DNA from 3 places in the Mycolicibacterium goodii genome. Region 2 is predicted to be linked to each of the others. Evidence: predicted binding sites of a transcription regulator. Region 2 holds the regulator's gene; each other region holds the start of a gene.
What was found. The regulator LexA, encoded in region 2, represses DNA repair genes until DNA is damaged. The targets are predictions, from matches to a motif close to CGAACANNTGTTCG.

Region 1 (10,439 bases), 880 kb from region 2:
GCCGACGTCCCGTTGTTGGGGATGCGGACCAGGATGATGGTGTCGGTGTTGGTCGACACGTCGTCGCCGGCCCGCAGCGTCGCGAGTTCCTCCGGGGACAGCGGGTTGCCGTGAGCGTCGGTGCGGCTGTCGATGCCGACCAGCAGGATGTCGATCGCGCCGTCCTCGCCGCCCTCGCCGAGCGCGGACGAGCTGATGTGGTTGATACCGGATTCGAACGACCGGACCTGGGTCCAGGCCACCCCTGTTCCGAGCACCACGGCCGACGCTGCGGCCACAGCAATGGTCCTGATCAACGGGATGGGCACGAGCCCAGGCTACTGGCGGACCGGACGTGAGCCGGGTAACGATCACCGGCGTGCCAGACTCGACACCATGGTGCAACGGATCGTCATCACCGGGGCCGGAGGCATGGTTGGGCGCGTTTTGGCTGCTCAGGCCGCCGCGAAGGGGCACAATGTGCTCGCCCTGACGTCGTCGCAGTGTGATATCACCGACGAGGACGCGGTGCGGCGATTCGTCGCGAACGGCGACGTGGTGGTCAACTGCGCGGCATATACGCAGGTCGACAAGGCCGAGGGCGAGCCGGAACGCGCCCACGCGGTCAACGCGGTGGGTCCGGGCAACCTCGCCGGGGCGTGCGCGGCGGTCGGCGCCGGCCTCATCCACATCTCCACCGACTATGTATTCGGTGGCGGTGACCGCAACGCGCCGTACGAGGTCGACGACGAGACCGGGCCCATCAACGTCTACGGGCGCACCAAGCTGGACGGTGAGCGGGCCGTGCTGGCGGCCAAGCCTGACGCGTACGTCGTGCGCACCGCCTGGGTGTACCGCGGCGGCGACGGGTCGGACTTCGTCGCGACCATGCGCAGGCTGGCCGCCGGTGACGGCCAGGTGGACGTCGTGGCCGATCAGGTCGGTTCACCGACCTATACCGGTGACCTGGTGGCTGCGCTGCTGGAGATCGTCGACGGGGGACGTCGAGCCCGGCATCCTGCATGCCGCCAACGCGGGGTCATGCAGCCGGTTCGAGCAGGCGCGGGCGACGTTCGAGGCGGTCGGCGCCGATCCGGAGCGGGTGCGACCCGTCGGCAGCGACCGGCATCCGCGTCCGGCACCGCGCCCCAACTACACGGTTCTGTCGTCGGAGCGGTCGGCACAGGCCGGTCTGACCCCGTTGCGGGATTGGCGGGAGGCCCTGCACGCCGCGGTGGCTGCGGAGGTGGGGGCCACCGCCGACGGCCCGCTACCCTCTACGCCGTGACGAAGGACGATGCCCGCCCCCTGGTGGTCGTGACGGTGACATATTCGCCGGGCCCCCACTTGGACCGGTTCCTGTCGTCTCTGTCGCTGGCGACCGATCGCCCGGTGACGGTGATCATGGCGGACAACGGTTCCACCGACGGCGCGCCGGAGGAGGCCGAGCAGCGGTACCCGAACGTGCGCCTGCTGCGCACCGGCGCCAATCTGGGCTACGGAAGCGCGGTCAACCGGGCCGTGTCGCAGCTGTCCGGATGCGAGGGCACGGACTTCCTCGTGGTGGCCAACCCAGATGTGCAGTGGGGCCCGAACTCGATCGACCTTCTGCTGGAGGCGTCCGACCGCTGGCCGCACGCCGGTGCGTTCGGGCCGCTGATCCGTGACCCCGACGGTGCGGTCTACCCGTCGGCGCGGCACCAGCCGAGCCTGGTCCGCGGCGGCCTGCACGCCGTGATCGGCCCGTTCTGGAAGAACAATCCGTGGACGGCGGCCTACCGGCAGGACCGCGAGGAGCCGACCGAGCGGCCCGTCGGATGGCTGTCCGGGTCGTGTTTGTTGTTGCGCCGCAATGCATTTGATGAAATCGGCGGCTTCGACGAGCGGTACTTCATGTACATGGAGGACGTCGACCTCGGCGACCGGCTGGACCGCGCGGGGTGGGCCAACATCTACGTGCCATCGGCGGAAGTGCTGCACCACAAGGGCCATTCGACCGGGCGGGACCCGGCCCGCAATTTGGCCGCACATCATCGCAGTACCTACACTTTTCTGGCTGATCGCTACCCCGCGACCTGGCAGGCCCCGTTACGGTGGGCTATCCGGGGTGCGTTGGCGGTACGGGCCGGGTTGGTGGTCGGAAACTCCCGGCGCAAGCGAGCGGACAAGGGGGCGTAGCGATGACCGAACCTGCACAGGTGGACGCCGTCATTCTCGTCGGCGGGCAGGGCACACGGCTTCGCCCTCTGACCCTTTCGGCACCCAAGCCGATGCTGCCCACCGCGGGGCTGCCGTTCCTGACCCACCTGCTGTCGCGCATCGCCGCGGCCGGGATCAGGCACGTCGTGATGGGCACGTCGTACAAGGCCGAGGTGTTCGAGGCCGAGTTCGGTGACGGCTCCAAGCTGGGTCTGGAGATCGACTACGTCACGGAGGCCGAGGCTTTGGGCACCGGCGGTGCAATCGCCAACGTCGCCGACAGACTGCGCAACGACACCGTGATGGTGTTCAACGGCGACGTGCTCTCGTGCGCAGATCTGGGCGCGATCCTGGCGACGCACGACGCCAACGACGCCGACGTGACCCTGCACCTGGTGCGCGTCGGTGATCCCCGCGCATTCGGGTGTGTGCCGACCGACGCCGACGGCCGGGTCACCGCGTTCCTGGAGAAGACCCAGGATCCGCCGACCGACCAGATCAACGCGGGCTGCTACGTGTTCAAGCGGGAGGTCATCGCCCGCCTGCCGAAAGGCCGCGCGCTGTCGGTGGAGCGCGAGGTGTTCCCGGGCCTGCTGGCCGACGGTCTGCGCCTCTACGGCCACGTCGACACCTCCTACTGGCGGGACATGGGCACCCCGGAGGACTTCGTCCGCGGTTCGGCCGACCTGGTGCGCGGTATCGCCGGCTCGCCGGCGCTCAACGGCCACCGCGGTGAGTCGCTGGTGCACGACGGCGCGGGTGTCGCCCCGGGTGCCCTGCTGATCGGCGGCACCGTGGTGGGCCGCGGCGCCGAGATCGGCGCGGGCGCGCGTCTCGACGGTGCGGTGATCTTCGACGGTGTCCGGGTGGGGGCGGGCGCGGTGATCGAACGCTCGATCATCGGCTTCGGCGCCCGCATCGGGCCCCGCGCGCTCATCCGCGACGGCGTGATCGGCGACGGCGCCGACATCGGCGCGCGCTGCGAACTGCTGCGTGGCGCCCGGGTGTGGCCCGGTGTGACGATTCCCGACGGCGGTATCCGCTACTCGACCGACGTCTGAGGCTTAACGAGTCGCGGCCTGTGCCGCCCGGGCGAGTTGGTCGAGGCCGAAGTCGGTGCCCTCGGGCAGTGCGTCGAGGGGCCACCACCGCAGGTCCAACGATTCGTCGCTGCAGGCGATTTCGGCGCCCTCGGGGGCGTGCACCAAAAATTGCATGTCGAGGTGGCGGGTCGGCACCCCGAGCGAGCAGGTGACCGGGTGCACGTGCAGCGCGGCCAGATTCTTCTCGATCGCCAGCCCCGCGATACCGGATTCCTCGGTGGCCTCGCGCAGTGCGGCGGCGTGGACGTCGGGATCGGTGTCTTCACAGTGCCCGCCGAGTTGCAGCCAGCGCCCGAAGCGCGGGTGCAGAGTCAGCAGCGTATGTGTTCCGGTGTGGTCCAGAACCAGTGCCGACGCGGTGATGTGGCCGGGCACGCAGGTGCGCAGGCACGCGTCGGACCGGGCCGCCAGAAACGACAGCACCGCATGGCGCAACGAGTCCTGCGCGGGATCCGGTGGCTGCCAGTCGGTCAGCAGTCGCGTGGCCGAATCGTGCAGGCTCACTTGCGCACCAGCAGTTCGTCGGTGGCCACCGGATCGCGTGGCCGCAGTGGGTGTGGTGCCTCTTCGGGATAGCCGATCGCAATGGCGCCCAAGGGTTCCCAGTCATCAGGCAGCTCGAGTTCGGCGCGGACCAGATCCGCGGCGAAGATCGTCGAGCCGATCCAGCAGCTGCCGATGTCGCGCACCGCGAGGGCAACCAGCAGGCCTTGTACGGCCGCGCCGACCGCCACGGTGAACATGGTGTGCTCGGCCTCGGTGCGGGCCGTGTCGGGATAGCTGTGCGCGCCGTCGGGAACCGAAAACGGGATCACCACTTCCGGCGCGTCGTAGAGGATCTGCCCGCGCGCCACCCGGCGCTCGACGGCGTCGGCGGCGAGGCCGTCGGCGGTGAGGTCGGCCCGCCACTGTTCCCTCATGCGGTCCAGCAGACGCGTGCGGGTCTCGGGGCTCTGCACCCACACGAAGCGCACGGGTCGGGTGTGGTGCGGCGCGGGCGCGGTGAGCGCCTCGGAGACGGCGGCTTCGATGGCGTCGTGCGGGACCGGCTCGGCGCTGAACCGGCGCACCGAGCGGCGCAGCAGCTGGGCCTGCCTGCGGCCCAGTTCGATGGCCTCGGCGGTGCCGAGCCAGAACAGGTCGTCCTCGCCGGAGCGCAGCAGCCGGTGGGCGTTGGACCCGTCGTCGGGCAGTCGCAGCCCGCGGACGACCGCGGCCGGTATCGCGGTGAGCTTGCCCTTGACCAGATCGGCGGCCGCGGCGATCTCGTCGGCGACGGCGACCTCGGTGACCACCAGCTCGTTGCCGTGGCGGTCGCGGGAACCGGCGTACCCGTGCAGCACGGTCAGACCCGCTGCGCCGATGGCGAAGTCGGTCTGCCCGGTGCGCCACGCCCGGCCCATGGTGTCGGTGATGACGACGCCGACGCTGACGCCGAGCCGCTCACGCAACCCCTCGCGCAGCGCGGCCGCGCTGCCGTCCGGGTCGACCGGCAGCAGCGCCAGTTCGGTGGAGCCGACATTGGAACCGTCGACCCCGGCGGCGGCCTGGATGAGGCCGATCGCGTTCTCGGTGATCAGGGTGCGGCCCTTGCGGGCCAGGACGCGCACGGCCTCGTCGTCGATGAGTTTGCGTCGCAGGGCGTCCCGTTCCTCGGGATCGGACGGCGCGGCCACGATGCGGCCCTCACATTTCGAGACCACCTTGCTGGTGACCACGAGCACGTCGCCGTCCCGCAGCCACGGCGCCGCAGCGGCGAGCGCACCGACGAGGTCGTCGCCGGGCCGGAACTCCGGCAGGCCGGGAACCGGCAGGATCTCGACCCGGTCGGCCGAACCGTGCTCGGCGTTCACAGGGACACCTCGGCGAGGTCGAGACCGGCGCGCACCATCGCCGCGGTGGCCTCGGGATCGGTCATCAGCAGTGGGACCGCTTTCACCTTCACTGCCTCGATCTCGGCGTGGTCACCCTCGTGCACGAGCCACCCGTCGAGCAGCCCGGTGCCCGAACGCGCACCGAAGTATTCTCCGACGGCCTGTGACGTCGCTTCCACGCCGATCACCTTGAGACATTCATCGGCCATGCCGCGCAACGGTTTTCCGGCGATGATGGGGGAGTAACCGATCACCGGGGCCGCGGTGGAGCGCAGCGCGCCGCGGATGCCGGGTATCTGCAGGATGGGGCCGATGCTGACGACGGGGTTCGACGGCGCCAGCAACACGATGTCGGCCTGGCCGATGGCTTCCAGAACGCCCGGTCCGGCTGTTGCCTGTTCTGCACCGACGTACGCAAAACTGTGCGTGGGGATCTTTGCCCGATAACGCACCCACCACTCCTGGAAGTGGATCGCACGCCGCTCGCCGTCGGTGGGATCGGTGACCACGACATGGGTCTCGCTGCGCTCGTCGCTCGCGGGCAGCAACCGCGCGCCCGGCTGCCAGCGTTTGCAGAGCGCCTCGGTCACCTGGGAAAGGGGGTAGCCGGCGCGCAGCATCTGGCTACGTACCAGGTGGGTTGCCAGGTCGCGGTCGCCCAGGCCGAACCAGTCGGGCTGCACGCCGTAGGCCGTGAGTTCCTCCTTGGCGTTCCAGGTTTCGTTGCGGTGGCCCCAGCCGCGCTCGGGGTCGATTCCGCCGCCGAGGGTGTACATGCAGGTGTCGAGGTCTGGACAGATGCGAACGCCGTGCATCCATGCGTCGTCTCCGATGTTGACGACAGCCGTGAGTTCATGCTTGCTGGGGCCGTCGGCGAAGGAGCCGAGACCCAGCAGGTTCTGCACGCCCAGCAAAAACCGTGCGCCGCCGACTCCGCCGACCAGAACGGTGATCTTCACAACGTCCGACCCTAGGCCTTCGGACGGTCCGGACGGAAACGACGTCGTCACGAGCAGGACACGCCGATGTCGCGACGCGCCGGATTGAGATCACGAGATGGTATGAATTCGTGCCCTGGAGCTTGACCCCGACAGCTAACACGTGTGTAATCACAGCAGTGTCATTTTTCGGTTGGTGACCGATTCCGGTGTCGCGGACCGAGATTCGATCAACTGTTCGAATGATGGCCGCATATCACAATAGTGGGGCTCCACTGAGGATCTACGAGACCGAGTGAGGAGGCGGGGGATATGTCTTATGAGAGCGGCGATTTCGATCGTGTAGTCCGGTTCGACGGCCGACTGTTCGGCTCGGTAGACCATGCACCGCACATCGACACCGGATCGACACCGACGGGGGCATCTGGACGTCCTCAACTGAGTCTGGTGCCAGATTCGTTTGATGTTGCTCCGGAACCCGAAGACGACCAATGGCAGGAGCGTGCCCTGTGCGCGCAAACCGACCCTGAGGCGTTCTTCCCGGAGAAGGGTGGGTCTACCCGAGAGGCCAAGCGCATCTGCCAGGGGTGCGAAGTTCGGGACGCGTGCCTGGAATACGCGCTCGCACACGATGAGCGCTTCGGCATCTGGGGCGGTCTGTCCGAGCGCGAGCGCAGACGCCTCAAGCGCGGCATCATCTAGACGCGCGGCGCGGCCGCACCGCTCGCGACGTGCCGCCCGCGCTACTCGTCGTCGATCGTCGGGTCGATGACCGACGGTTCGACGCCCAGATAGGTGGCCACCTGCGCCACCAGGATTTCATGCAGTAGATCAGCCAGCTCATCGGATCCTTTGACCCGGCGCTCGATGGGCTTGCGGAACAACACGATTCGCGCCCGGGTCGAATTCCCCCTGACGTCCACCCCCGCCGGTATCAACCGCGCCAGTGCGATCGGACCGTCCGCCACCACCTCCGGTGGCCACTGCACACTGTCCGGATCCTTGGGGGTCATCCGCGGAATCTCGTCGACAGCCACATCGAGTGCGCTGATCCTCGACGACCATCGACGCTCGATCGGCTCGTAGGCCTCGAGTACCGCCATGTCGAAGCGCTCGGCGCGGCTGCGCCACCCCGGAACCGATCGCGGAAGCAGCGGTCCGCGGATTTCGCGCCCGCGACGCGAACGCCGATGGTTCAGCCGAGCCACGGTCATGATCGTAACGGTTCGGGATCGGCGATCCGCGGCTGCGCGTGTCCGGCGGCGCCCGGCGATCGGCCAAGATAATCTCTGGTGCGTGAATGTTCCCCGTCGCTGCTGCCGGCCCGGGTGCCCGCACTATGCCGTGGCGACGCTGACCTTCGTCTACTCAGACTCCACGGCCGTCGTCGGGCCGTTGGCCACGGTTTCCGAACCTCACTCCTGGGATCTGTGCGTGGGCCACGCCAGCCGGATCACCGCCCCCAAGGGGTGGGAGCTGGTCCGCCACGCCGGACCGCTGCCGACGCACCCCGATGAGGACGATCTCGTCGCCCTGGCCGACGCGGTACGCGAAGGACGCACGGGAGCCGGTCCGGTCAACGGCGTCGTGGCCGGATTCTCCGATCCGGCGACCGGCACCGGCGGTGGCGCGGTGATCGCGCCGCCGTTGCGGCAGCCCGAGTCCAACGGTCGGCGACGCGGCCACTTGCGGGTGTTGCCCGACCCCACCGACTGATCAGCGACGTGCCCGGTTCGGCGTACTGAGAGCTCGTGGGATCCGACGGCGCACGACGCCGGAGTAGTGAACCCGGAGATGTCGCCAGGCGGTTAGGCTGGCGCCAACGATCCCGTTTCACAAGGAGTTCTATGTCTCGGCCAGCAGCGGCTGTTCACGGTGTCATCAAGGCCTATGACGTCCGCGGCCTGGTCGGCTCCGAGCTGGACGAGCCCTTCGTCGCCGATGTCGGCGGTGCGTTTGCCCGGTTGGTCCGCGGCGAAGGCGCCGGCCGGGTGGCGATCGGCCACGACATGCGATCGAGCTCGCCCGCGCTGGCGTCGGCTTTCGCCGACGGGGTGATTGCGCAGGGCCTCGACGTGGTCCGGATCGGTCTGTCCTCGACCGATCAGCTCTACTTCGCGTCAGGGTTGTTGGACTGCCCCGGTGCGATGTTCACCGCGAGCCACAACCCCGCGACCTACAACGGCATCAAGCTGTGCCGCGCCGGCGCTAAGCCGGTCGGCAAGGACACCGGGCTCGCCGTGATCGCCGAAGAGGTCATCGGCGGCGTGCCGGCCCACGACGGTCCTCGTGGCAGCGTCGCCGACCGCGACGTACTCGCCGACTACGGCGAATTCCTGCGCTCCCTGGTGGATCTCGGCGGGTCCCGCCCGCTGCGCATCGCCGTCGACGCGGGCAACGGCATGGCCGGGCACACCACGCCCGCCGTGCTGGGGCCCATCCCAGGGGCGACCGTCCTGCCGCTGTACTTCGAACTCGACGGCACCTTCCCCAACCACGAGGCCAACCCGCTGGACCCGGCCAACCTGGTCGACCTGCAGCGCTTCGTCGTCGAGTCGGGCGCCGACATCGGGCTCGCGTTCGACGGCGACGCCGACCGCTGCTTCGTCGTCGACGAACTCGGCCGCCCGGTCTCACCGTCGGCGGTGACGGCTCTGGTCGCGGGACGCGAACTCACCCGCGAGATCGGCGCGACGATCATCCACAACCTCATCACCTCGCGCGCGGTGCCCGAACTCGTCACCGAACGCGGCGGTACCCCGGTGCGCGCCCGGGTGGGGCACTCCTACATCAAGACGTTGATGGCCGAGACCAGCGCGATATTCGGCGGCGAGCACTCTGCCCACTACTACTTCCGCGACTTCTGGGGCGCCGACTCGGGAATGCTCGCGGCCCTGCACGTGCTGGCCGCGCTCGGCGAACAGGACCGCCCGCTGTCGGAGATCATGGCCGACTACCAGCGCTACGAGGCGTCCGGCGAGATCAACTTCACCGTCAGCGACGCGTCGGCGTGCGTGGAGGCGGTGCTCAAGTCCTACGGTCCGGCGATCCACTCGATCGACCACCTCGACGGCGTCACCGTGGACCTCGGCGACGACTGTTGGTTCAACCTGCGCAGCTCCAACACCGAACCGCTGCTTCGGCTCAACGTCGAGGCGCGCACCGCCGAGGAGGTGCAGACGGTCGTCGACCGGATCGCCAACCTCATCCGCGCCACCAACGAGAGCAAGTCCGTGAACGGGACGGTGAACGAGGCGGTGACGTGAACGCGCTGGGCGCCGCCGTGGACCTCGACGACGGAGACGGACTGCTCGCCGCCGATCGCGGAGGGCTGTTGCGGGCGGCGGCGATGGCCGGAGCGCAGGTGCGGGCGACCGCGGCCGCACTCGACGAGGGACTGTTCGACCGGTTGCGCGCCGACGACCCGCCGCGCACCGTCATCTGGGTCGCCAACCGCGGGACGGCCGAGCATGCCGGCGCGGTGCTCGCGGCCACCATCGGCCCGTCGGCGGCCGCGCCGATCGTGCTCGCGGCCGAGGCCCCGCCGTGGATCGGCGCACTCGACGTCCTGGTGGTGGCCGGAGACGACCCGGGCGATCCGGCACTCGTCAACGCGGCGGCGGTGGGTGTCCGCCGCGGCGCCAGCGTCGTCGTGGCCGCGCCGTACGAGGGTCCGCTGCGCGACGTCTCGGCCGGGCGCGCCGTAGTCGTCGAGCCGCGGCTGTGGGTTCCCGACGACTTCGCTTTCGTCCGCTACCTCGCCGTGGGCCTGGCCGCGCTGTACATGATCAACCACGACCGCAGCCGCGACCCGCACGTCGATCTGGCGGCACTGGCCGACGAATTGGACGCCGAGGCGTTGCGCAACAGCGCCGCTCGGGACCTGTTCACCAATGCGGCCAAGACCCTGGTGGAGCGCATGGCGGGCACCGACGTGGTGCTGGCGGGCGACACCGCGGCGACCCTGGCGCTGGCCCGCCACGGCGCCACCATGATGCTGCGGATCGCCGGGCAAGTGGTGTCGGCCGTCGGACTCTCCGATGTGCTCGCCACCCTCGGCAGCGGTGCGCGCGGCGAGATCGGTGAGCGGTCGCTGTTCCACGACGAGGAGATCGACGGGCCGCTGCCCAACCGGCTGCGGACATTCGTGCTGACCACCGACGCCGAGCGCCAGACGGTGGCCGCGCGCATCGGCGGGTTCGACGACATCTCGACGATCAGCGCGGACGACGTACCGGATTCCGCAGGAACCACGCTGCCCGCGGGGCGTCCGGAACAACAAGTGGCGATACTGGCTGTGCGACTGGAGATGGCAGCCGTCTATTCGAAATTGGTTCGAGGTTAAC
Region 2 (10,439 bases):
CGTCACCCGCCTCGGCTCGGGCCAGCAATCGCACCACGCCCTCGTCGAACCGCGGCGAATACGAGACGTCGTCGTCGCAGCCGCCGCCGTCGAGACCGCCGACCAGGCCCGCCACCGTCGATCCCGCCACCCACGGCGCCCCGCTGAAACCATCGGAGACTCCGGCACATTCGAGTGACGGGAACCCTGCGGCCGTGGTCGCGGTGACACCGCGGCAGGTCAGGGCGCCGCCCTCCCCCAGCGGGTAGCCCGTCACGGCCACCGTGGTGCCCGCCACGGGCGCCGACCCCAGTGCCAGCCCGCCGCCCACCTGCTGTTCGATCATCGTGTCGCCGTGGCGGCCGACGCGCGCGATCGCGAAATCGGCCTGCTCGTCCTGATCGGCCAACCAGCGCGGATCCAGATAGACCGCGGTGACGTGCCAGGGATCGGCGTCCGCCGCGTCCGGGGCGAACCCGGGGACGAAGGTCGTGTCGACGCCGTCGACCAGGCAGTGCGCGGCCGTCAGGATAAGGTCCTGGGTCCGGCTGGCCAGAACCGTGCCGGTGCACGTGTGAACCGGCCCGCCGCCAGAGAACAGCGCACCGATGCGCGGATCCACCGCGGCCGGGCGCACCGCGGCAGATAACGATTCCGGCTCCGCCGGGCCCGGTGGGATCGGCTTCGCGGAGGGTATCCCCGAGGAGGCGGCGGCGCGGTCGGACGACCCGCCGGCGCAGGCCGCGACGGCGAGCACAACCACCGCCGCCGTGGCCGCCATACTGGCCACCCCGGTCACCCGGACCCCGAGCAGCACCGCAGGTCGACGCGTTCTCATACCGATCGATCTTGCCTGACCAGCATGGGCGTGGACGGAATGCGGGACCGGACGCATTCGTTCGAACGAAGATGCGGGGCGGCGCGAGCCTGCCGGACCGGAATGCGCGACACTAGGTGGCACGGTACGCGGTTCCAGCAAGGCCCGGAGCCGGGCTGCCGTGAAGAGGAGACGAGACGGATGGCAGACAACGAAAAACCAGAACAGCGCTATCAGCCCGACCAGAGCGGGATGTACGAGCTTGAGTTTCCCGCGCCGCAGTTGTCCTCGTCGGACGGCCGAGGACCGGTGCTGATCCATGCGTTGGAAGGGTTCTCCGATGCGGGCCACGCGATACGGCTGGCCGCCGAGCACCTGAAGAACTCGCTCGACACCGAACTGGTGGCGTCGTTCGCGATCGACGAACTGCTCGACTACCGGTCGCGTCGACCCCTCATGACGTTCAAGAGCGACCACTTCACCAGCTACGAAGAGCCCGAACTCAACCTGTATGCGCTGCACGACAGCGTCGGCACCCCGTTCCTGCTGCTGGCGGGCCTGGAGCCGGACCTGCGCTGGGAACGGTTCATCACCGCGGTGCGGTTGCTCGCCGAACAACTGGGCGTGCGCCGGGTGATCGGCCTCGGCACCATCCCCATGGCCGTCCCGCACACCCGACCGGTCCACCTGACGGCCCATTCGAACAACAAGGAGCTCATCGCCGAGCACACGCCGTGGGTGGGCGAGGTGCAGGTGCCCGCGAGCGTGTCCAATCTGCTGGAGTTCCGGATGGCCCAACACGGCCACGAGGTGGTCGGTTTCACCGTGCACGTGCCGCACTATCTGGCCCAGACGGCTTATCCGCCCGCGGCCGAGGCCCTGCTGGGCGAGGTCGCGCGCACCGGTTCGCTGGAATTGCCGCTGGCCGCTTTGTCGGAGGCGGGCGCCGAGGTGTACGCCAAGATCAACGAGCAGGTCGAGGCCAGCCCCGAGGTCGCTCAAGTGGTGAGCGCCCTGGAGCGCCAGTACGATGCATTCATTGCCGCGCAGGAGAAACGGTCCCTGCTTGCGCGTGACGAGGATCTGCCCAGCGGTGATGAGCTGGGCGCCGAGTTCGAACGGTTCCTCGCCCAGCAAGCCGGTGAGAAGTTCAAGGACGACAAGTACAAGGACGGCCACGGGGAGGGGTTCGGGGACGGATTCCCCGAACGGTGACAACCGCTGACGACGTGCCCGGTCAGGGCTGAGGGCGAGGTTGACGGAGATGACCGAGCGAAAGCCCAATCTGCGCACGGTGCGTGAGCTCAGCCCCACCCTGGACTTCCGCACGATTCACGGGTATCGGCGGGCGTTCCGGATCGCCGGGTCCGGTCCGGCGATCCTGTTGATCCACGGGATCGGCGACAACTCGACGACGTGGCACAGCGTGCAGTCGACGCTCGCGCAGCGCTTCACGGTGATCGCCCCGGATCTGCTCGGGCACGGGCGCTCGGACAAGCCGCGGGCCGACTACTCGGTGGCCGCGTACGCCAACGGCATGCGGGACCTGCTCAGCGTGCTCGACATCGACCGGGTGACGGTGGTAGGGCATTCGCTCGGCGGCGGCGTGGCGATGCAATTCGCCTACCAGTTCCCCCAGTTCGTCGACCGGTTGATCCTCGTCGGCGCCGGTGGGGTCACCAGGGATGTCAATGTGGCGCTACGGATCGCGTCGTTGCCGATGGGCAGCGAGGCACTCGCACTGCTGCGGCTGCCACTGGTGCTGCCCGCGCTGCAGATCGCGGGCAAGGTGGCAGGCTCGGTGTTCGGGTCGACCGGCGTCGGCCGCGACATCCCCGACATGCTGCGCATCCTCGCCGACCTGCCGGAACCGACCGCGTCCTCGGCGTTCGCCCGCACCCTGCGGGCGGTGGTCGACTGGCGCGGTCAGGTGGTCACCATGCTGGACCGCTGTTATCTCACCGAATCCGTTCCGGTGCAGCTGATCTGGGGTGAATCCGACTCGGTGATCCCGGTCGGCCACGCCGAGATGGCCCACGCCGCAATGCCCGGTTCCCGGTTGGAGATCTTCGAGGGTTCCGGGCATTTCCCGTTCCACGACGACCCGGACCGGTTCGTCGAGGTCGTCGAACGTTTCATCGATTCCACCGAACCCGCGGTGTACGACCAGGATCTGTTGCGCAGCCTGCTGCGCAACGGCGCCAGCCGATCGGCGATGACCGGTTCCCTCGACACCAAGGTGGCGGTCATGGAGGCCATGGACGTCGACGAGCGCAGCGCAACCTGACTTGCCGGGCGGCACCACCACGTAGCATCGTGTCATGGCCATCGACGTGACCGTATTGCGAGTTTTCACCGACTCCGACGGCAAGTTCGGCAATCCGCTCGGCGTGGTCGACAACAGCACCGTGGATCCCGCGGACCGTCAACGGATCGCCGCGGAATTGGGTTACAGCGAAACGATATTCATCGATCTGCCCGAACCGGACAGCCACACCGCGCACGCCCGCATCTTCACCCCGACCTCCGAGATGCCCTTCGCGGGGCACCCTACCGTCGGAGCCGCGTGGTACCTGCGGGACATAGGCACCCCGATCAAGACGCTGCAGGTTCCGGCAGGCATCGTGCAGGTCTCCTACGACGGGGATCTGGCCGTGGTCAGCGCCCGCTCGGAGTGGGCCCCGGAGTTCGCGATCTACGACCTGTCGTCGGTGGAGGAGTTGATGGCGGCCGATCCGGACGACTATGAAGACGACGTCGAGAACTATCTGTGGACCTGGATCGACAAGAACGAGGGCATCGTGCGCTCCCGTATGTTCGCCGCGGATCTGGGCATCCGCGAGGATGAGGCGACCGGCTCGGCCGCGGTCCGTATGACCGACTATCTGAGCCGGGATCTGGAGATCATCCAGGGCAAGGGATCGGTCATCCGCACCAAGTGGAGTCCGGACGGCTGGGTTCGGGTGGCGGGTCGCGTGGTCGACGACGGTACCCGCCGGCTCTAGGCGCCGCGGTGGGCGCGCAGCGCCTCGATCTCGCGTTCGAAATCCTCGGCGGACGAGAAGGACCGGTACACCGAAGCGAAGCGCAGGTAGGCCACCTCGTCGAGCTCGCGCAACGGGCCCAGGATGGCCAGACCGACCTCATGGCTGGGGATCTCGGGGGTGCCGAGGCCGCGCACGGCATCCTCGACCTTCTGCGCCAGGACATTGAGCGCATCGTCGTCAACGTCACGGCCTTGACATGCGCGCCGGACTCCGCGGATCACCTTCTCGCGGCTGAACGGTTCGGTGACGCCGCTGCGTTTGACCACCGCCAACACCGCGGTCTCGACCGTGGTGAAACGCCTGCCGCACTCGGGGCAGGAACGACGTCGGCGGATGGCCTGACCCTCATCGGTTTCACGGGAGTCGACCACCCTGGAATCAGGGTGACGGCAGAACGGACAATGCATCACCGCTCCTTCGTCACGCCGCCAGACCAACACTTCGAGCGCTCTTGAGCGTACCTGTGTCGGTGCGAGCTGACTCACTGCCGTACGCAGTGGTGCATATCGGCACATTTCGGCGGCGAGCGGTATTGCCGGCCAGGCCGATTCGCCGCCCATGTCGAGCCTCAGCCGACGGGAGCGATGAGGGTCTGTCCGGCGTCGAGCGCCGCGGACTCCAGTTGGTTGAGGTCACGGATCTGCTGGACCACCTGCGCGACCGGGGCATCGGGTGCGACGCGGCGGGCGACCTGCTGCAACGTCTCCCCCGACTGCACCTGCACCACGGCGAGCTCACTGGGCACCGAGACCGGGGCCGACGAGCCGAGCACTCCCCCGAACTGGGCGACGAGACCCAGCCACACGGTGATGCCCGCGGCGACGAGCGCCAGCACCACCGTGGTCACCGGGGTGATCGGGCGACGGCGGTGCGATGCGCGCGACATCAGCACGCCGGTGCCGCGGTGACGCAGTGCCGCGCCGCCGGGGCGGCCGGGTTGCGGCCCGCGGACCGGACGATCTCCGCGTGGCCGCACGCGTTGCGGCGTCGGCACGGTCCGGACGGCACCGCGGGCCGGAGTCCGGACGGGAGTCCGCGTCGCGGTGCAGCCTGCCGTCCTGCCGGTGGCGTACCGCGTGTCCATGGGGATGTCGACGGGGATGTCGACGGGGATGTCGAGGGTGGCCATCTCTTTGCCTTTCGTCCGGCGTATTCGCTCCTGTGTTCGAATATAGTCGCTCACATGTTCGAACGATAGAACGTGTGATCGAACTGTTGCGAAATATAGGACGGGGTACCGACAAGTTCGGTCGACGCCGATGGGCGGCACCCGCCCGCACATCGGGCCGACGGCAACGGCCCACGTCAAGGCGGCAGCAAGGCAATATCGAGGCGACATCACGGCGACGACACGCCTCGAACACATGTTTGATTAATGCCGAAACAGGTATTAGATTCGGCGCCATGAGCGACGACACCGGCGAGTTCACGGACGGCAGCACCGAAACTCCGGCCGAGACGGACGGCGCCGGCCGGCGCCGCGCCGTCGACAGCGGCCTCACAGAACGTCAGCGCACCATCCTCGAGGTCATCCGCGCCTCGGTGACCAGCAGGGGTTATCCACCGAGCATCCGCGAGATCGGCGACGCCGTCGGTCTCACGTCGACGTCGTCGGTGGCCCACCAGCTCCGCACCCTCGAGCGCAAGGGGTATCTGCGCAGGGATCCCAACCGGCCCAGAGCCGTCGACGTGCGCGCGGTCGATGATCCGGCGGCCGCCGCCGTCGTCACGACCGACGTGGCGGGCTCGGACGCACTTCCGGAGCCGACGTTCGTGCCGGTTCTCGGGCGTATCGCCGCGGGTGGCCCGATCCTGGCCGAGGAGGCCGTCGAGGACGTGTTCCCGCTGCCGCGCGAACTGGTCGGCGAGGGCTCACTGTTCCTGCTCAAGGTCGTCGGTGACTCGATGGTCGACGCCGCGATCTGCGACGGCGACTGGGTCGTGGTGCGCCAGCAGAACGTCGCCGACAACGGCGACATCGTCGCCGCGATGATCGACGGCGAGGCCACCGTCAAGACCTTCAAGCGTGCCCGCGGTCAGGTGTGGCTGATGCCGCACAACCCTGCCTACGATCCGATTCCCGGCAACGACGCGGCCGTGCTCGGCAAGGTCGTGACGGTGATCCGCAAGATCTGAGCCGCGGCTCTCAGTTCGCCCGTACGAAGCCGTTCGTGCGGGCGAACTCCTCACTGGCGAACCAGATCTCGGCGACGGCCTCCTCGTAGTCCTCACTGTCGGGTGCCCAATACATGCCGGTCTTCGTGTCGGCCTTGACCGGATAACCCTCCGGGGCCTGCCGCGGATCGTCCAACGGCAGGTGCAGCGCGGTGGCGCTCGGCACCGGTTCATCGAGTTCGATGGCCGCGTGACGCCCGCTCGGCGGATCACTGCGCAGGTCCGCGGGCGTCACCACGCGTGTCGGTGCGGTGTCGACGTCGTCGGGATTTTGCTGCTGTTCGAACGCCGGTCGGTTGAACCCAGCCGTGACCGGCACCGGCCCGGCGAACGCGCCTGCCGCAGCCGCGACCCCGGCGCCCGCGTCACCGGGCGCCGCGTTCTCGCGGGCCGCGTCGAAGTCGTCCTCGAAATCGTCCTCGAAATCGGCGTCGGTGTCGGTGTCGTCGTCGGTGTCCTCGAGATCGTCCTCGTAGTCGTCTTCGAGGTCGTCCGCCAGGTCGGCCTCGACGTCGGCCCGGTCGCCCTCATCGCCTTCGCTGTCGAACTCGTCGTCGTCGTCGAACTCGTCGTCGTCGATCTCATCGCGTTCGTACGCCGCGTCCACGTGGTCCCGGTCCTCGAAGTCGCGGTCGGGCGCGGGAGCCGGTGCTGCCGAGTCCTCGGGCTGATCGTCCTCATCGCCGGCGGGCCGGGCGCCGGGTGCAGCCCAATGGCTGATCGGCATCGAGACGTCGGTCGGGCCGTCGAAAGGCGATGCGACCGACTCGTTCCCGTGATCGGTGCCGGCGAACCGCGACGTCACAGCATCGTCGGCACCGTGCGCATACGGATCGGGCGCACCCGGCGTGACCGTGGGCGCCTCCTGGCGGTAACGCTCGGCGTCGAAGCGGCCTTCGCGGTAATCGTCCTGCGACCCATAATCATCCCGGCGCTCGTCGGGGCCCGCGTAGTCGTCGTAACGATCGTCGGTGTAGTGGTCGTCGCCATGATCGCCATAGTGGTCATCGTCGTAGTGGTCGTCGTAGTGGTCCCCGTCGAACGGCTCGTGGTCGAATCCGTCGCCGCGGTTACGACGCCGGTGCCACAACGCCGCACCGACCACCAGCCCGGCGAGCACGAGCACCGGGATCAGCGCGACCAGCCACCACCAGCTCCAGTGCCACGAGAACGGCTTGGAGTCCTCTTGCGGCTGCTGCGGAGCGGCAGGCGCAGGCGTCTGCGCCAGTCCAGGGATCTCCAGCCCCTCGAGGTCGGATGCGAGGTTCGCCGGCTCGGTGGTGAAGGTGTTGTCCGAGCGGTCCCATGAGATGGCGCCACCGCTGAACTTCTGGGTGATGACGTTGCCGTCCTCGGTCTGGTCGGCCGTCGGCGCGCCGAGCGTTCCAGCCGCCCCGCCCAGCTTCTCCCACGCCGCGTTCATCGCGCCGCGTACGATCACGGCGCCGTAGTCGGGCGTCCAGAAGATCACGGGCTTGTCGGGTGCGGCGAACGTGGCGATGCGACTGTTCGGCCCGAGCCCGCCGTCGGCCTCGCTGCTCGTCGGGAAGCCGAGGTCGCCCTGCGGCCCGCCCACGCTCTCGTACTTCTCCAGGATCTGGCCGCTGACCACGTTGGCCCCGGTCTCGGGGCTGAAGAAAATCTTGCCGCCCTCGAAGTTCTGGCCGAGGCCGCCCGCATCGCCGATCTTGTACACATCGCCGTCCTTGGCGCCCAACGGTCCCATCGGGCCGCCGGCCGCACGGCGCGCAGCGGCGATCGCCGAGACCGGATCGTCCGGGATCTGCAAACCGGTCAGCTGGTCGGCGAGTTCGGGCGGAACAGTGGTGAAGGCCTTGGTCTTCCGGTTCCACGACAGCTCGCCGCCGGTGAACTTCTGGCGCACCACGTCGCCGTCGTAGCTCTCGTCGTCTGACGGCACACCCAGCACACCTGCCGAACCGCCGAGCTTGTCCCATGCGGCGTTGATGGCGCCACGCACCACGCGGGCCCCGGTGGCGGGCGTCCAGAAGATCACCGGGTTGTCGGGGGCGCTGAACGTCGAGTTCCGGCTGTCCGGGGCGCGGCCGGCACCTTCGTCGATGGTGGGGAATCCGAGGTCGCTGTCGGCGGGGCCGCCCAGCGCCTCGTACTTCTCCAGGATCGCGCCCTGGACGTAGTGCGCACCGGTGTCGGGCGTGAAGAACATCTTGCCGCCGGTGAAGTTCTGGCCGAATCCCGAGCCGATCGGGTAGACACCGCCCTGGCGCGGGCCCAGTGCGCCACCGTCGCCGCCGCTGACCTCCCACGCGGAGTTGATCGCGGCGTCTGCGTCGGATTCCGGCGTCGCGGACGCGACCGCCGGTACCAACAGCCCCGCGAGGGCCACTGCAAGCAGGCCGATCGTCAGCCGCCGAACAGCGGTGTTCAGCTTCGCTCCCGGCCTCGTCATGCACCCTCCCGCTAGCTCGGCAAAGCTGCCCCGAATCTATCTCGCCGACAACTCTGCGTCAGCAGGCTCCGATTACCAAGGACCATCGCCGATCTTGACCAAAAAACTCGGACAAACTCGGTGTAATACTTCCGAAAATCCGCTGCAGAGGGAAATCCGCGCAGACAGCAGTCCAGTTTCGGCGTTGCGCCGCGCTTCGTCCGCAGCACACCCGGGCACGCTGCGCGGCGTCCGAACGCGCACGTCACGGCGGGCGCGCGAGGGTCGAGGGCCGACCGTAAACTCTCGGGTATGCCGCACTCCCCCACCAGCCTCACGCATTGGGGGGTTTTCTCCGCTGAGATCGTCGACGGCGACATCGCGGCCGTGAACCCACCCCCCGACGACGCGGATCCCTCACCGCTTCTGGGCAACATGCCCGGTTCGATCCGGCACCGCTCGCGTATCACGGGTCCGGCGGTGCGACGCGGCTGGCTGCGGGACGGGCCGGGGCCGAGCACCGAGCGCGGCGCCGACGAGTTCGTCGCGGTGTCCTCAGACGAGCTGGTCGAACTGCTCGCCACCGAACTGCGCCGTGTGGTCGACACGTACGGCAACGAGGCGATCTACGGCGGTTCCTACGGGTGGTCCAGCGCCGGTCGGTTCCACCACGCCCAGAGCCAGGTGCACCGCTTCCTGAAGATGCTTGGCGGCTACACGTTTTCGCGGCACTCCTACAGTCTGGGCGCCACCGGGGCGATAATGCCGCGGGTGGTCGGGACGCACGACGACCTGTTCAAGCGCTCGACCCAGTGGGATGTCATCGTCGAACACACCGATCTGATGGTGTGTTTCGGCGGGATGCCATTGAAGAACACCGGCATCAACGACGGCGGCACCACCGCGCATCCGATGCGCAACGCGCTACAGCGTTTTCGAAGCCGCGGTGGGCGGATCGCGTCCTTCAGCCCGCTGCGCGACGACATCGACGGCGACTGCGATTGGTTGCCGTTGCGTCCCGGCACCGATGTCGCGGTGATGCTCGGCCTGGCGTACGTGCTCGCCACCGACGGTCTGGCCGACCGGGACTTCCTCGACACCTACTGCACGGGCTACGAACGTTTCGAGCGCTATCTGCTCGGCCACGACGACGGTGTCCCGAAGTCGCCCGAATGGGCGGCACACATCAGCGGTTTGAGCGCCGACACCCTTATCGCGCTGGCGCACCGCATGGCCGCCAAGCGCACCATCGTCACGGTGAGCTGGTCGCTTCAGCGCACTCGCCACGGTGAGCAGGCACCGTGGATGGGTGTCACGCTGGCCGCGATGCTCGGCCAGATCGGGCTGCCCGGAGGGGGTTTCGGTCACGGCTACGGCTCGATGAACGAACCCGGGCTCGCACCGCTGCGCTGCCGCCTGCCGTCGCTGCCGCAGGGCCCCAACCCGGTGCGGACGTTCATCCCGGTGGCCGCCGTCACCGATATGCTGCTGCATCCCGGTGAGCCGTTCGACTACAACGGTTTACGGCTCACCTACCCCGACATCAAATGCGTGTACTGGGCGGGCGGCAACCCGTTCCACCACCACCAGAACATCCCGCGGCTGCGCCGCGCGCTGGCCCGCGTGGACACCATCGTGGTGCACGACCCGTACTGGACGGCGATGGCCAAGCACGCCGACATCGTCGTCCCCTCGACGACATCGTTCGAACGCAACGACTTCTCGGGCTCCAAGAACGATCCGCTGCTGGTGGCCATGCCGAAGCTGGCCGAACCGTACGCCGACTCCCGCGACGACTACACGACATTTTCGGCGCTCGCCGAGCGGCTGGGCTTCGGCGAGCAGTTCACCGAGGGCCGCTCGGCCTGGGAATGGCTTGTGCACCTGTACGAGAAATGGGCAGCGGGCCTGGATTTCGATGTCCCGACGTTCGACGAGTTCTGGGCGAGGGGACATGTGGGTTTGCCCACCGACACCGGTCTGACACTGTTCGAGGACTTCCGCGCGGACC
Region 3 (10,439 bases), 2.7 Mb from region 2:
CTGTCGCGACGTTGCAAGAACCACAGCGCAAGGCCGGCCAACGCGATGATCCACAGCCAGCTCGCGGCGAGTTCGCTGTAGTGCCGGCCGAACGCGCCGAGATGCAGGTTGCGGTGCAGTTCGTCGAACCACGCCCGGATCGGCATCCATTGGCCGTATGTGGTCAGTGCGCCGCGCACCTCGGCGGTGTAGGGGTCGACGAACACGGTTCGCGCGTAGTCCGGCGGTACGTCGTCGACACCCAACTGGATCTGCGTCGTCTCGTCCGGGGTCGCAGGCGGCCGGATGCTCTGCACCGTGCCCTCGGGATGGGCCGCGCGGGCCGCCGCGAGCTGCTCGGCCAGCGGTAGGCGCTGTTGGCCGACATGGTCAACGGTCAGCTCATGGCGGTAGACCATGGCGTCGATCTGCGGGATCGATGCGTACAGCAGGCCGGTGACGGCCGCGATCAAGATGAACGGGCCCACCAACACGCCCGCGTAGAAGTGCAGCCGCATCAGCAGTTGGCGGATCGCCGCGCGAGTGGTGGATGGGGTCGGAGGTGATTCAGTGCGTGGTTGATCGTCAGAGGTTGTGGTCATGGAAATGCTTTCGCTCAAGGGGTTTCGCGCATGTGTGTGCGCAACGGAAACGGCCCGCCGATGCCGACGGGCTCACATGAAGCGATGTGCGGGCGTCAGACGCCTGCCGCGAGCGCCCGAGGCGGCGCTCGCATTCCCAGACCGGCACGCAGCAGAACCGGGCGTGCCACAACGATGTCGGAAGGCCACCAGGCCACGTCGCCCGCCGGTTTGACCCGGCCGACGGCGAACAGGCGCAACCAGCTCAGGACGGTTGCGCAGACGATGTACAGGTATTCGACCGCGCCGATCAGCAGGCCGAGCCCGACCGCCGCACCGGCGTGCAGCGCGAGCATCGGTGCGCTCACCAAGGCGTCGCCATGGTGATGCCCGCCGGTCATGGCGAGAGTGAGGTGGCCGAGGGCCTGCCCGGACCCCAGCCCCAGGATCAAAAGGGCTGTCGCAGTCGAGCGGGTCTGCGGCGTGAAACCACCCACCGCGGCGCCGAGCGTCGCGCACGCGATCAGCAGCACCACCAGCGGGCTACCCGAGGGCGGTACCCCGCCGGCCGCGGTGTGCGCCACCGCCGCGGTCAGCGCCGAACACACGCCCACCAGACCGCCGCGCAGATGCGCAGCATGGTCGGTGAGGGTGCTCACCAGCGGAACTCTACCCGGCGCACTCGAGGCGTTCGTTGCTGGTCATGCTCGGTGTCTGGTTCGCCGCGAGGCTCCCACCTACCGTGGTGTCCGTGTACGACCAGTACGACGTCATCGCCACCGAGTACGCCCGGGCTTTCCCCGACGACTTCGCATCCAGGCCCTTCGAGCGCGCCGTGATTCGGGCGTTCGCGGATCTGGTCCAGCAGTCCGGCGGAGACCACGTGCTCGACGTCGGCTGCGGACCCGGTCAGGCGACCGCTCAACTCGGCGCCGCGGGGCATCGAGTGGATGCCGTCGACGGTTCGCCGGCCATGGTGTCGCTCGCGCGGCAGCGCCATCCCGATGCCGGGTATCGAGTGGCGGACATGTTCTCGCTTCCCTACCCGGATGGCACGTTCGCCGGGGTCTGTTCGTGGTACTCGATCATCCACACGCCTGCCGATCGGCTGGCCGTATTGTTCGCCGAGTTCGGCCGGGTGCTCACCGAACCGGGCTGGCTGCTTCTCGGATTTCAGACGGAGGCTCCTCCGCTGGTCTTCGACGAGGCGTTCGGCCACAAGGTCGACATGACATTCCTGCGCCACGACATCGGCGCCGTGCACGAGGCGCTGCTGGCGACCGGCTTCACCGTGCACGTGACGTCCAAACGCGAACGCCTGCACCACCTGAACGAAACCGCCGCCCAGGCGTTCATCATCGCGCACCGAGGCCCGATCCGCTGACGGCGCTATCCGGGTCCGTCATCGTCCCCGGCCGCGTCCGCGTTCTTACGGCTGTCACCGTTCCGGTTCTCGCCGCCGGCCCTGTCTCCGGTCCTGTTGTCTCCTTTTCTGCCAGTGGGGTTCCCGCTCTTGGTGTCCCGGAACAGGGTTTCGGGGTGGTGGTAGGTGTTGGTGCGTCGTTGGCCGCGGTCGAGGAGCTCCGGTGGGATCCACTCGCATTCGCCGTGGTCGTTGATGCGGGTTGTCCATTTGTTGGGTTCGTCGCCGACGAGGCGGTTGTCGCATCCGCAGGCCAGCGCGAGGGCGTCGGCGTCGGTCAGGCCACCCTTGGCGTAGTCGGTGTTGGCGTGGTGGGCTTGGCAGCGGTAGCCGTTGGCAGTGCACCCGGGGCGGGTGCAGCCGCGGTCACGGGCCCAGATCGCCAGCCGTTGCCCGGCGCTGGCGGTGCGGCGGGCCCGCCCGAGATACAGCGGGATGCCGGTGTGCTCGTCGTAGACAGCGAGGTAGTGATACGCCTGGGCGGCCATGCGGATCAGATCGGCGATGGGCAGTTTGGTGCCGCCGGCGGTGATCGCCACTCCGGCGCCGGATTCCAGCTCGCGCAGGGTGGTGGTGATGAGGATGGTGGCGGGCAACCCGTTGATCTGGCCCAGGTCTTTGTTGCCGACGATGTGACGTAAGGCGGTGAGCATCGCATCGTGGCGGCGTCGGGGTGCGGTGCGGTCATCGGTGTCGATCTGGTGTTGGCTCGGCGTGCCGGAGACACACGGGGTGTCATCGGCCGGGTTGCACATTCCGGGGGCACCCCACTTCTCGTCGACCGGCTGCCAGGTCGCCATGAACTCGGCGCTGACCCTGCCGCGCAGTTCGTAGGACCCGTCGGGTTGTTGTGGGCCGAAGGTGATGCCGAGAGGTTTCTTGCGTACGTCCTCAGACGGGGCCGGCCCGTCCTGATCCAACAGGAACAGGGCGTGGTTGACGGCTTGACGCACGGTCTCAGGATCTGCCCCCACGGCCCCGGCGACGAGTGTTTCTTCCAGCCGGCACTGCTCGGCGTAGCCGACCCAGTCGGGGCACTTGTCGAAGAACTTGAACAGTTCGGTGATGTGGTCGGGAGTGAGGGCCCCGTCGGCTTGCGCGGCGGCGATGTGTTCTCGTTTGGGGGCGAGGGCTTCGCCGGTCAGCGAGACCCGCGGGCCGAGTTCGGCGGCGTCGGTGCAGCGGCGGCGGGCTTCCTCGGCGGAGATGCCCAGCCGGGTCTGGATCACCGCCGGCCAGGACTTCGCCCCGATCGCGGCGGGGGTGGTCTGTTCACCCAACGCGGCGATGGCGCGGTGCTCGACGGCAGGGATCCGGTTGCGGGCATCCTGCAAGCCCGCGCAGATGTCCAACAGATCGGCTTCGGTGAGCGCACCCTGAGGTAGCGCGAGCAGGGCGTCGAGCGCCGTGCCCAGGGCTGCGACCGCCGCCTCCACCTCTGCCGTCATTCTTCGAACACTAGTTCGATACACCGACAAAATCAGCCGGTTTGTGACAGCTGTTGTGAATGAGTTCGGATTGGTGAAAGTGATTGTGGTACACGAGAACCCGGGTTCAACACCGCGCGCACACTCGTCGCCGGCGAGCGTGCGCCGACTGCTGATAAAACCCGGCGTGTCGACCAACAAACACGCCCGCTCGCGGTGCAAGGTGTGGTGCGGGGCACGGTGCCAGGCGCGGTGCGGGGTGTGACGCCCGACCCGTACCCTGGCCTCTGTGGTCGAGCTTCACCCGAACGTTCATCCGAACCTCCATCCGAACCTGGCCGCACTGGCTCCGCTACTGGGCAGGTGGGCCGGGCCCGGTGCGGGTGAGTATCCGACGATCGAATCGTTCGAGTATCTCGAAGAGATCAGCTTCGGCCACGTCGGCAAGCCGTTTCTGACCTACCATCAGCGCACCAGGGCCCGCGATGACGGGCGCCCGCTGCACGCCGAAGTCGGCTACATCCGGGTCCCGGCGCCGGAACGGGTCGAGTGGGTGCTCGCGCACCCGACCGGCATCACCGAGATCCAGGAGGGCACGCTGACCGTCGACGGCGACCGCATCGCGATGGACCTGAAAGCCACCACCATCGGGCTGACCGCATCGGCGAAACACGTGAGCGCGCTTGCCCGTTCGATCCGCGTGGACGGCGACGAGCTGACGTACACCCTGCAGATGGGCGCCGTCGGGCAGCCCCTGCAACACCACTTGGCGGCGACACTGCGCAGGAATCCCGCATGACCGGCAAGATCTGCGTGCCCGCCGATCTGGACGCGGTGACGACGATCGGCGAAGAGGACCACTCCGCCATCGACCCGCGGGCGATCGAGCGGATCTGGCAGTCGGTGCGGCACTGGTATCGGTCGGGCCTGCACCCCGCGATCCAGGTGTGCCTGCGGCACAAAGGAAACGTCGTACTGAACAGGGCGATCGGCCACGGCTGGGGCAACGGCCCCGACGACTCACCGGACGCCGAGAAGATTCTCGCCACACCCGAGACCCCGTTCTGTGTGTACTCGGCCGCCAAGGCGATCAGCTCGACCGTGGTGCACATGCTCGTCGAGCGCGGCCACTTCTCGCTCGACGATCGCGTGTGCGACTACCTGCCGGAGTACACCAGCCACGGCAAGGACCGCACCACGATCCGCCACGTCATGACCCACAGCGCGGGCGTGCCGATCCACACCGGCCCGCGCCCGGATGTCACGAAGGTCAACGACAGTGAGTACACGCGCCAACAGCTGGCCGCGCTCAAACCCGTCTACCGGCCCGGACTGATCCACATCTATCACGGCCTCACGTGGGGTCCGCTGATCCGCGAGATCGTCTCGGCGGCAACGGGTCGCAACATCCGCGACATCCTGGCCGAGGAGATCCTCGAGCCGCTGAAGTTCCGGTGGACGAATTACGGTGTGCTGCCGCACGAGGTCGACCTGGTCGCACCGAGTCACGTCACGGGCAAGCCGTTGCCCGCGCCGATCGCCGCGGCGTTCCGCGCCGCGGTGGGTGGTACGCCGGACCGGATCATCCCGCTGAGCAACACGCCGCTGTTCCTCACCAGCATCGTGCCGTCGTCGAGCACGGTGTCCAATGCCGACGAGCTGTCACGTTTTGCCGAGATCCTCAGGCGCGGTGGCGAATTGGACAGCGTGCGGATCCTGAGCCCGGAAACGCTGCGCGCGGCGACGGCACCGTGCCGACGGATGCGTCCCGACGTGGCGACCGGCCTCAAACCGATGCGCTGGGGCACCGGGTACATGCTCGGCGGAAAACGCTTCGGGCCGTTCGGCCGCGACACCGAGTCTGCGTTCGGCCACACCGGACTGGTCGACATCGCGGTGTGGGCCGACCCGGCGCGCAGCCTGTCCGCGGCCGTCGTCAGCAGCGGCAAGCCCGGCGCCCATTTCGAGACCAATCGCTATCCGGCGGTGCTCAACCGGATCGCGGCCGAAATCCCCCGGAGCTGAGCCCCGACCGGATCAGCGCAACCGCTCGCCGTACACCCGCTGGACCGACAGCGCCAACAGCACCCGGCGATCGGACACCATCACCGACCGGTACTCGTCCCAGTCGGGGTGCTCGCCCGCGGCGCTGCGGTAGTAGTCGACGAGGGCTTCGACCTCGGGTCCGTGTGGATCGGTTCCCGGGCCGGTGAGCGTCACCGAACCTTCGGCGGTGGCCCAGGCCCAACCGTCCGCGCGGGTCACCTCAAGTGCCGCGCGGGGGTCGCGGCGCAGGTTCGCGGTCTTGGCGCGCCCTTCGGTGATGGACACGTAGATGACGTCGGCATCGCGGTCGTAGTACGGCGTCACCGGCGACAGTTGCGGAAGCCCGTTCGCCTTGATGGTGGCAAGCACCCCGATCCGGGCCGCGGCCAGCAGGGAGCGCGGATCGAACGCATCAGAAGAGGTCACGGTCACATTGTGCAGACAGCGGCCGGCAACCCGCGATCCGGCAGCCGCAACGCCATTGACTACACGTTGTAGTAGTCGTAGCGTCCGGAAATATGAAACAGTGGAGTTTCGCGCAGTGGGGGCTGGCGATCATCTCGCTGTTCCACGTGATTCAGGCGATCATCGGCTTCTTCATCGAACCGAGTTTCGCCATCGGCCCCGACGCGCCTACCGCACGGATATTTTTCATGGATTTCAACGGCTGGCATTCGCTGGCCGGGCTGGCGCTCTTCGGACCGGGCCTGCTGCTGTGCCTGCGAAAGTCGTGGTCGGTGTTGTACCTGCTGTTGGCCGGCGCCGCGGGCGCACTGCCCGGCATCTGGGCGCTGTTCTCCAATCAGGTGGCCTACATCTTTGCCTTCCCGAACAACATCACCGACGCCATCGTCCATCTGGTTACCGCCGCGGTCATGTTCGCGGTCGCGGCAGTGCAGATCCGCCGGGACGGTGGCCTGCGCAACTCACTGAGCGAGCTAAGCCTCAAACGTTGACGACGCGGCTTAGCTGACCTTGATCGCAGATAACAATTCGATCACCGAGCAGATCACGATCATTTAAGAGGGTCCGGCGGTCTCTGAGAATCATCCCGCCCTGCAGCGCAAATGCCGCTCGGATTGAGGCGCAATTCACGTCGCTTCGCTGTAACGCTTCGGCAAAGCCGAGGGGCGGCAGATGCTGTGACGTTTTGCTCGCGGCAAACGTGGTTACTTTCGATTCGGGCGGGGAAAACACCCGATCGACATCGCGACCCATCGCGACAGAAGGAATGATCATGAAATTCACTGGAATATCTGCGCGCCGCGGAATCGTCGGCATCTGTGCTTCCGGTCTGCTCGGGGGCGTCGCCGCAGCCGTCATCGCGGCACCGACGGCATCGGCCGCACCCGACTGCAGCGGCAGCGGCGTGGCCAACACGGTCAGCATGGCGACCGGCGCCGCCAAGTCCTACCTCGACACCCACCCGGGCGCCAACCAGGCCGTCTCCACGGCGATGACCCAGCCGCGCGCGGAAGCGGCTGCCACGCTGCGCGGGTACTTCACCGCCAACCCGCAGGAGTACTACGACCTGCGCGGCATCCTGGCGCCGATCGGCGAGACCCAGCGCGCGTGCAATGTCACGGCACTGTCACCCGAGCTGTCGGCTGCCTATGACGAGTTCATGGCCGGCTGATCCACGGCTGGACTGCCCGCCGCTGCTGGGGGCGGCGGGCAGTCCCTGGCTCTGTCAACCCAAGTGAGACTCGTCATGTCCGGCCATATCCTGGTGGGGTGGCACGCAAGAACGTCGACAGCCTGGACTGCTCCGTCGCACGCAGCCTCGCGGTTCTCGGCGAGCGCTGGACCATCCTCATCCTGCGTGAGGCCCTGCTGGGAACACGCCGGTTCGCCGACTTCCAGTCCCGGCTCGGGGTCGGCGCCGACATTCTCAGCGATCGGCTCGCGACGCTCGTCGAGTACGGCGTGATGACCAAACAGCCTTATCAAGAGCCTGGTCAGCGCCCCAGACCGGAGTATCTGCTGACCCCTGCCGGACGCGAGTTGCACGTGCTGGTGTCCGCGCTGCAGCAGTGGGGCGACCAGCACCTCCCCCGCCCCGCCGGCCCGACCATGGAGCGCAGGGCCCGACGGACGAACCGTCCCGTGCACGTCGCATTCATCGACGACCTCGGCTATGAGGTCCCCATCGACGACGTCGTCACCATCCCGACCGGGAACTGAACGGGAACAAAACGCGCGCCCATGCGGTTCTGACTCCACAAATCCAAGTCAGCCTGTTCGCAGGCGCAACCGAGGAGCCAGCCGTGAAAATTCAGGGATCCGTCGCATTCGTCACCGGAGCCAACCGCGGCCTCGGTCGCCAGTTCGCCCAGCAGCTCGTCGCCCGCGGCGCCAAGGTATATGCCGGCGCGCGTAACCCCGAGTCGGTCACCCTCGACGGCGTGATCCCGGTGCACATCGACATCACCGATCCGGACAGCGTTGCCGCGGCCGCCGCACTCGCCGCCGATACCACCCTGCTGGTGAACAACGCGGGCACCTCCAGCTTCAACGGACTGCTCGACGGGCCGATCGATGACATCCGCGCCCAGATGGAATCCCACTTCTTCGGCACGCTGAGCGTCACGCGGGCATTCGTCCCGCATCTCGTCGCCAACGCTCCCGGCGCGATCCTCAACGTCGCGTCGATCCTGTCGTGGCTGCACCTGCCCACCATCGGTGCATACGCCGCGGCGAAGGCTGCGCTGTGGGCCCAGACCGATGCTGTCCGTGAGGAATTGGCGCCCAAGGGCGTCACGGTGACCGGGCTCTACGTCGGATTCATGGACACCGACATGGCAGCGACCGTCGACGCGGAGAAGTCCGACCCCGCACACGTCGCCGCGGCCGCCCTCGACGGTGTGCAGGCCGGCGTGGCCGAGGTGCTCGGCGACGAGGCGACGCGCCTGGTGAAGGCGAGCCTGTCCGCCTGAACTCCGATCGCGGAAGCGAATCGCCTTGATAACAGAGGGGTTACGCCAGGCGTGGCCCCCGGGCGGTCGCAACGCGCGTTGTTAGCGTGCCCATGTGAAGCCCAAGCCATTGTCCACGCTGTCACGTCGTGTCGCGGCCGCTGCCGCGACGGTGCTCATGCTGGCGGGGCTGATGGCGGCCGGACCGGTTCCGCACGCTGGGGCGTATTCGCGCGACGGTCTGCCGGTGGAACGTCTGCAGGTGCCGTCCGCGGCGATGGGACGCGACATCACGGTGCAGTTCCAGGGCGGCGGACCCCACGCGCTGTACCTGCTCGACGGATTGCGCGCCCAGGACGACGCCAACGGCTGGGACATCAACACCGCGGCGTTCGAGTGGTTCTACCAGTCCGGCATCTCGGTCGTGATGCCGGTGGGCGGCCAGTCCAGCTTCTACACCGACTGGTACCGCCCCGCGGTCGGCAGCGCGGGCACCACGACCTACAAGTGGGAGACGTTCCTCACCCGTGAACTGCCCGCGTGGCTGGCCGCCAACCGCGGCGTCGAACCGACCCGCAACGCCGTTGTCGGGCTGTCGATGTCCGGTGGCGCGGCACTGAACCTGGCCATCTGGTATCCGCAGCAGTTCATCTTCGCCGGCGCGTTGTCGGGCTTCCTCAACCCGTCACAGGGGTTGTGGCCCACCATGATCGGCTTCGCGATGAAGGACGCGGGCGGGTACAACTCGGTCGACATGTGGGGTCTGGCCAACGATCCGGCATGGCGGCGCAACGACCCCATGGTCAACGTCAACCGGCTCGTCGCCAACAACACCGCGATCTGGGTGTACTGCGGTAACGGTGCACCGTCCGATCTGGACGCGGCGGGCGACTTCGGTCAGCTCTACAGCGCGCAGTTCCTGGAGAACATCACCGTCAACACCAACAAGGAATTCCAGAAGCGGTACCTGGCCGCAGGCGGCCGCAACGCGGTGTTCAACTTCCCGCCCAACGGCACCCACGCATGGGGTTACTGGGGTGCGCAGTTGCAGGCGATGAAGCCGGATCTGTTGCGGGTCCTCGGTGTTGGCGCGCCGACCCCGGCCGCTCCCGCACCCGCTCCGGCCGCACCCGTTCCCGCGCCCACTGTGCCGGGTGTGCCGGGTGTGCCGGCTGCCCCGGTCGGGCCGGTGGTTCCTGGCGTGCAGGGTCTGCCCGCCGCGCCGGTGTTCCCCGTGGCGCCCGCGGTGGGTCTGCCTGCGACGCGACCGGTTTAGCTCGACGCCGGATCCCGCACACCGCGGTAGATGCCGCGGCGCACGATCCACGGTTGCAGCACCCGCCGGATCGACCAGGCCGGGAAATGGAACCGCAACCCGTTGGGCGCGAACACATCCAGCCCGTCTGGCTGCGGCCCGAGGACCGATCCCCACCGACGGCCCGGTGGTCGGTAGGCCCGCATCCGCGCGCCGGTGAAGTACGCGGCGACGTTGTGGGCCAGCAGACCGTCGGCGCGGTTACGTGCCGATGACCGCAACGCATCGGTCGCCGCGACGTCACCGACCGCGAAAACGCCTGGCACATCGGGCACCTGCAGATGCGGCGTGACGCGGACGAAGCCGTGCTCGTCGAGGATGTCACGCGGCAGCCAGCCGGTGTTGGGCGTGACCCGGCCGATCGCCCACAGCACCGCGTCGGCCTGCGCGGGTGGTTGTCCGGTACTGAAGTGCACCGGGTCGTCGGTGATCGCGTCGCACGCGAAACCCTCCGCGACGATCGCGCGGTGGCCGGGACGCAGATCGACGCCGAGTTCGTTGAGCCGCCGGGTGATACGTCGACGAGTCCGATGGTGGTGCTGCGGCAGGATCTCGTCGCCGGGATGGTAGAGCCCCACCCGCTTCTCGGGCCAGCGGGCCGCCAGGTTGGCGGCGCTGCTCACCGCCGCCGCACCGCCCCCGACGACGATCAGCGACGTCGCCGCCGACAACCGGTCGTGGGCCTCACGCAATCCCAACCCCACGTCGTCGGGCGACCGCAGCACGGGGCGACGCCAGAATCCGTTGGTGACG

Region 1: the regulator LexA is predicted to act here: its motif matches at 6,321-6,334, upstream of cofD (2-phospho-L-lactate transferase).
Region 3: the regulator LexA is predicted to act here: its motif matches at 3,436-3,449, upstream of AFA91_RS05100 (HNH endonuclease signature motif containing protein).

Annotation. Positions count from the first base shown of each region.
Region 1 is NZ_CP012150.1:6,369,727-6,380,165, reverse strand. Features, by position in the region: gene AFA91_RS29760 (LCP family protein) at 1-308, opposite strand, end outside; partial or broken gene rfbD (dTDP-4-dehydrorhamnose reductase) at 376-1,267, shown strand; gene AFA91_RS29755 (glycosyltransferase family 2 protein) at 1,264-2,157, shown strand; gene manB (mannose-1-phosphate guanylyltransferase ManB) at 2,160-3,239, shown strand; gene AFA91_RS29745 (NUDIX hydrolase) at 3,243-3,785, opposite strand; gene AFA91_RS29740 (coenzyme F420-0:L-glutamate ligase) at 3,782-5,134, opposite strand; gene cofD (2-phospho-L-lactate transferase) at 5,131-6,114, opposite strand; gene AFA91_RS29730 (WhiB family transcriptional regulator) at 6,541-6,795, shown strand; gene AFA91_RS29725 (metallopeptidase family protein) at 6,837-7,259, opposite strand; gene AFA91_RS29720 (DUF3499 domain-containing protein) at 7,390-7,809, shown strand; gene AFA91_RS29715 (phosphomannomutase/phosphoglucomutase) at 7,941-9,359, shown strand; gene AFA91_RS29710 (hypothetical protein) at 9,356-10,438, shown strand.
Region 2 is NZ_CP012150.1:5,492,206-5,502,644, forward strand. Features, by position in the region: gene AFA91_RS25740 (trypsin-like serine peptidase) at 1-817, opposite strand, end outside; gene AFA91_RS25745 (proteasome assembly chaperone family protein) at 998-2,011, shown strand; gene AFA91_RS25750 (alpha/beta fold hydrolase) at 2,061-3,083, shown strand; gene AFA91_RS25755 (PhzF family protein) at 3,118-3,801, shown strand; gene nrdR (transcriptional regulator NrdR) at 3,798-4,250, opposite strand; gene AFA91_RS25765 (LysM peptidoglycan-binding domain-containing protein) at 4,412-4,972, opposite strand; gene lexA (transcriptional repressor LexA) at 5,248-5,979, shown strand; gene AFA91_RS25775 (LGFP repeat-containing protein) at 5,990-8,449, opposite strand; gene AFA91_RS25780 (molybdopterin guanine dinucleotide-containing S/N-oxide reductase) at 8,741-10,439, shown strand, end outside.
Region 3 is NZ_CP012150.1:1,050,504-1,060,942, forward strand. Features, by position in the region: gene AFA91_RS05085 (PepSY-associated TM helix domain-containing protein) at 1-581, opposite strand, end outside; gene AFA91_RS05090 (hypothetical protein) at 677-1,219, opposite strand; gene AFA91_RS05095 (class I SAM-dependent methyltransferase) at 1,312-1,944, shown strand; gene AFA91_RS05100 (HNH endonuclease signature motif containing protein) at 1,950-3,431, opposite strand; gene AFA91_RS05105 (peroxynitrite isomerase) at 3,700-4,209, shown strand; gene lipE (lipase LipE) at 4,206-5,435, shown strand; gene AFA91_RS05115 (PPOX class F420-dependent oxidoreductase) at 5,448-5,888, opposite strand; gene AFA91_RS05120 (DUF4383 domain-containing protein) at 5,975-6,412, shown strand; gene AFA91_RS34630 (hypothetical protein) at 6,402-6,695, opposite strand; gene AFA91_RS05125 (heme-binding protein) at 6,694-7,092, shown strand; gene AFA91_RS05130 (winged helix-turn-helix transcriptional regulator) at 7,191-7,640, shown strand; gene AFA91_RS05135 (SDR family oxidoreductase) at 7,724-8,392, shown strand; gene AFA91_RS05140 (esterase family protein) at 8,487-9,647, shown strand; gene AFA91_RS05145 (FAD-dependent oxidoreductase) at 9,644-10,439, opposite strand, start outside.